Regions from separate parts of the Thiobacter aerophilus genome, predicted to be linked through region 2. Evidence: predicted binding sites of a transcription regulator. Region 2 holds the regulator's gene; the other holds the start of a gene.
The links. The regulator HrcA, encoded in region 2, represses chaperone genes, less so after heat shock. The targets are predictions, from matches to a motif close to TTAGCACTCNNNNNNNNNGAGTGCTAA.
Positions count from the first base shown of each region.

Region 1 (2,470 bases), on a different contig from region 2:
TTCCTCGGCGATTACGGTGCCGCCAGTGAGGATGGCGATGTCTTCCAGCATGGCCTTGCGGCGGTCACCGAAGCCAGGCGCCTTCACCGCGCAGGTCTTGAGGATGCCGCGGATGTTGTTCACCACCAGGGTGGCGAGTGCTTCGCCTTCCACATCTTCGGCGATGATGAGCAAAGGACGACCGGCCTTGGCCACCTGCTCCAGGATGGGCAGCAGGTCGCGGATGCTGGAAATTTTCTTGTCGTGCAAGAGCACGAATGGGTTTTCCAGCACGGCGAGCTGTCGGTCCGCATTGTTGATGAAGTAAGGGGAGAGATAGCCCCGGTCGAACTGCATGCCCTCCACTACTTCCAGTTCGTTCTCCAGGCCCGAGCCATCTTCCACCGTAATCACGCCTTCCTTGCCCACCTTCTCCATGGCGTCGGCGATGATCTTGCCGATGGATTCGTCGGAGTTGGCGGAGATGGATCCCACCTGGGCGATTTCCTTGCTGGTGGTGCAGGGCTTGGAGATTTTCTTGAGCTCTTCCACGGTGGCGGCGACGGCCTTGTCGATGCCGCGCTTAAGGTCCATGGGGTTCATGCCGGCGGCCACGTATTTCATGCCTTCCTTGAGGATGGCCTGAGCCAGCACGGTGGCGGTGGTGGTGCCATCACCCGCCACATCACTGGTCTTGGACGCCACTTCCTTCACCATCTGCGCGCCCATGTTCTCGAACTTGTCCTTCAGTTCGATTTCCTTGGCCACGGACACACCGTCCTTGGTGATGGTGGGCGCGCCAAAGGAACGCTCCAGCACCACGTTGCGACCCTTGGGCCCCAGGGTGACCTTTACCGCGTCCGCCAGAATGTTCACGCCGGCGACCATCTTGTGGCGGGCGACATCGCCGAATTTCACGTCTTTAGCAGCCATTTGGTTCTCCTGAATTGAAAATCATCGAGCACGAACGACGCCCGGCAAAAAGTCTTCACTCATCCGGCGCCTTCGCGTTGCATGGGGATTTATTTTTCGATCACGCCCATGATGTCTTCTTCACGCATCACGAGCAGCTCTTCGCCTTCCACTTTCACGGTCTGGCCGGCATATTTGCCAAACAGGACCCGGTCGCCCACCTTCACGTCCATGGGAATGAGTTTGCCCGCATCATCGCGCTTGCCGGGACCCACGGCGATGACTTCGCCCTGGTCCGGCTTCTCCGCGGCGGTATCGGGAATGACGATACCGGAGGCGGTTTTGCGCTCTTCCTCGACACGCTTGACGATGACACGGTCATGGAGGGGTCGGATTTTCATGCTTTGGTCTCCTGAGGTTTTGCGTTGAAACGGGGAATCCAGATCGGCCAGTCCCAAACTGCCCTGGCCTGACGTGCCGCCGCCGTATCGGTCGGCAAGACACCGCTTGCACGGCGCAGGCGTGTTAGCACTCTGCCGCGAGGAGTGCTAATGATAGGGGCCAGCATCCGAAAGTTCAAGCGCTGACGCTGCAATGGCCGCTAAAGCCGCCCCCACAGTCCGAGCCGCCGCCACGAGCCATTCGGTGCACACCGCCCGGTTGCTGGCGGTTGCGGCACAAAAAACCCTCCCACTGGGGGAGGGTTTTCGCCGACTTTGGCCCGATCAGTATTCCATCTCGGGCATGGCCGGGGTGTTCGCCTTCTCCTCTTTCGGCGCCTCGGCGATGGTGGCGTCGGTGGTGAGGATCAGGCCGGCCACAGAAGCGGCATTCTGCAGCGCGGAACGGGTCACCTTGGTGGGATCCAGCACGCCCATCTCCATCATGTCGCCATACTGACCGGTCTGGGCGTTGTAGCCGAAGTTGCCCGTGCCTTCCATGACCCGGTTGACGACCACCGAGGGCTCCTCGCCGCAGTTGGCCACAATCTGGCGCAGGGGCTCCTGCAGGGCGCGCAACACGATCTTAATGCCGCAATCCTGGTCGTGGTTGTCGCCCTTGAGGGCCGCCACGGCCTTGGACGCGCGCAGCAGGGCCACACCACCACCCGGGACGATACCCTCTTCCACCGCGGCACGGGTGGCGTGCAGGGCGTCTTCCACGCGCGCCTTCTTCTCCTTCATCTCGACTTCGGTGGCGGCCCCCACCTTGATCACCGCCACACCCCCAGCGAGCTTGGCCACCCGCTCCTGCAGCTTCTCTTTGTCGTAGTCGGAGGTGGCCTCTTCGATCTGGGTGCGGATCTGTTTGACCCGCGCCTCGATCTTGTCCTTCTCGCCCGCGCCATCGATGATGATGGTGTTCTCCTTGTGCACCTCGACCCGCTTGGCGCGGCCCAGGTCAGCCAGCTTGGCTTTCTCCAGGGACAGACCGACCTCATCGGAGATGACGGTGCCACCGGTGAGGATGGCGATGTCCTGGAGCATGGCCTTGCGCCGGTCACCAAAGCCCGGGGCCTTGACCGCGGCCACCTTGAGCACCCCACGCATGGCGTTCACCACCAGGGTGGCGAGTGCTT
Region 1 is NZ_JBAJEX010000012.1:31,269-33,738, reverse strand. Features, by position in the region: gene groL (chaperonin GroEL) at 1-912, opposite strand, end outside; gene groES (co-chaperone GroES) at 1,002-1,292, opposite strand; gene groL (chaperonin GroEL) at 1,617-2,470, opposite strand, start outside.
Region 1: the regulator HrcA is predicted to act here: its motif matches at 1,417-1,443, upstream of groES (co-chaperone GroES).

Region 2 (2,470 bases):
TGGGATGCAGGATGGGCCCGCCCGCCGACAGGGCATAGGCGGTGGAACCCGTGGGCGAGGCGATCACCAAGCCATCGGAGCGCTGGCTATAGACGAACTGCTCATCGATGAACACTTCCAGCTCGATGAGCCGTCCCGCCGCGCCCTTGGACACCACCACGTCATTGAAGGCACGGGCCTCATGCAGGATCTGGCCATCGCGCCTGACCACTGCATCCAGCAAGAAACGGTCTTCCACGACGAACTCCCCGGCCAGCATCTCATCCAGCGTCTGGATCATGGTATCCAGGGAGACATCGGTGAGAAACCCCAATCGGCCCTGATTCACCCCCACCACCGACACGTCATAGGGTGCCAGGATACGGGCGATGGAGAGCATGGTGCCATCGCCACCGAACACCACCACCAAATCGGCGAGATGGCCGATCTCGGCAAGCGTGGCGGTCTCGAAGCCTGCGATACCGACCCGCTCGGCGGTCTGGGTGGCGATGACCACACGCAGACCCCGCTGAGCGAGATGATCGGCCAGGCGCAGCAGGGCACTACCGATCTCCCTGCTGTTGTACTTGCCCACCAGGGCCGCGGTCTTGAACGGAAAACGCATGATCACGTGATTATAGCGACCACCCCGGGCTTTGTCCGATCGGCCCTGGGTCGCGGCGGAACTTCCTAAAGGTTCAGGAATCGGTAGAATCGTGGCCATGCTCGACAAGCGCTCTCTGGTCCTGCTCAAAACCCTGGTGGAACGCTACATCGCCGAGGGTCAGCCCGTGGGGTCGCGCACCCTGTCCCGTTATTCCGGGCTGGACGTCTCGCCGGCGACCATCCGCAACGTGATGGCCGACCTGGAAGACCTCGGCTTCGTCACCAGTCCCCATACCTCCGCCGGACGCATCCCCACGCCGCGCGGCTACCGCCTGTTCGTGGACAGCCTGCTCACGGTGCAGCCGTTGCCCAGCGAGGCCGTACAGGCGCTGGAGAGCAAGCTGGACACCTCGGATCCCCAGCGCTTGATCGCCTCGGCCTCGCGGCTATTGTCCGACCTCACCCACTTTGCCGGCGTGGTGATGGCGCCCAAGCGCAGCACCGCCGTGCGCCACATCGAGTTCCTAAGCCTGTCGGAGCGGCGCATTCTGATGATCCTGGTATCCACCGACGGCAACGTGCAAAACCGCATCCTCATCCCGGACAAGGCCTTTAGCGCCACCGAGCTCGCGGAGGCCGCCAATTTCTTCAACCAGAACTACGCCGGCCGCACCCTGGACGAAGTGAAGCAGGCCATTCAGGACGAGCTCAAGGCCCTGCGCCAGGACGTGATCGCCCTGATGAACGCAGCGCTGGAAGCGGGCAGCGCGGCGCTTTCCGAAGCCGAGGACCAGTGCGTGCTTTCCGGTGAAGGCAAGCTCTTGGAAGTGCAGGATCTCTCGGCCAATCTGGACCGGCTCAAGCGCCTGTTCTCCATCTTCGAACAGAAGACCGAGCTTATGCAGCTTTTGGCCTTGGGCCAACAGAGCCAGGGCGTGCAGATCTTCATCGGCGGCGAATCTGGCGTCATGCCCTTGGACGAGTGCAGCCTGGTCACCGCGCCCTACGAAGTGAACGGCCGGGTGGTGGGCACGGTGGGCGTGATCGGCCCGACGCGCATGGCCTACGATCGTGTCATCCCCATCGTGGACATCACGGCCAAGCTGCTTTCCAGCGCCCTCTCCTACCACTGATGCGCTATCTGCCTGAACCGCCCTTTCGTCATGGTACCGTTTCCCGCGTGGGCGTGCTGCTGGTGAACCTGGGCACGCCTGCCGCCCCCACGAGCGAGGCGCTGCGCCCCTATCTCCAGCAGTTCCTGTCCGACCCGCGCGTGATCGAAATTCCGCGCCTTTTGTGGTGGCCGATCCTGCACCTTTTCATCCTCACCACCCGTCCGCGCAAGTCGGCGCAAAAATACGCCAGCATCTGGACGCCGGAAGGCTCGCCGCTACTGGTGCACACGCAACGCCAGGCGACGCTACTCAAGGGCTATCTCGGCGAGCGCACGCGCACCCCTTTGCTGGTGGATTACGCCATGCGCTACGGCGTGCCTTCCATCGAGACCACGCTCCTCAAGATGAAGGCGGCCGGCTGCGGCCGGCTCCTCATCCTACCCCTCTATCCCCAGTATGCCGCCAGCTCCACCGGCAGCGTCTTCGACGCGGTGGCGGATACTATCAAGCGGCTGCGCAACCCGCCGGAGCTACGCTTCATCAAGCACTTTCACGACCATCCCGGCTACATCGCCACGCTCGCCGAGAGCGTGCGCGCTCACTGGGCCGCCCATGGCCGGCCGGACCGCTTGATCATGAGCTTTCATGGCGTGCCCCGCTTCACTCTGGACAAGGGCGATCCTTACCACTGTGAGTGCCAGAAGACGGCGCGCCTGCTGGCGGAAAGCCTCGGACTGGCGCCAGATGCCTGGCAGCTCACCTTCCAGTCC
Region 2 is NZ_JBAJEX010000013.1:5,567-8,036, reverse strand. Features, by position in the region: gene V6E02_RS11910 (NAD kinase) at 1-604, opposite strand, end outside; gene hrcA (heat-inducible transcriptional repressor HrcA) at 702-1,718, shown strand; gene hemH (ferrochelatase) at 1,718-2,470, shown strand, end outside.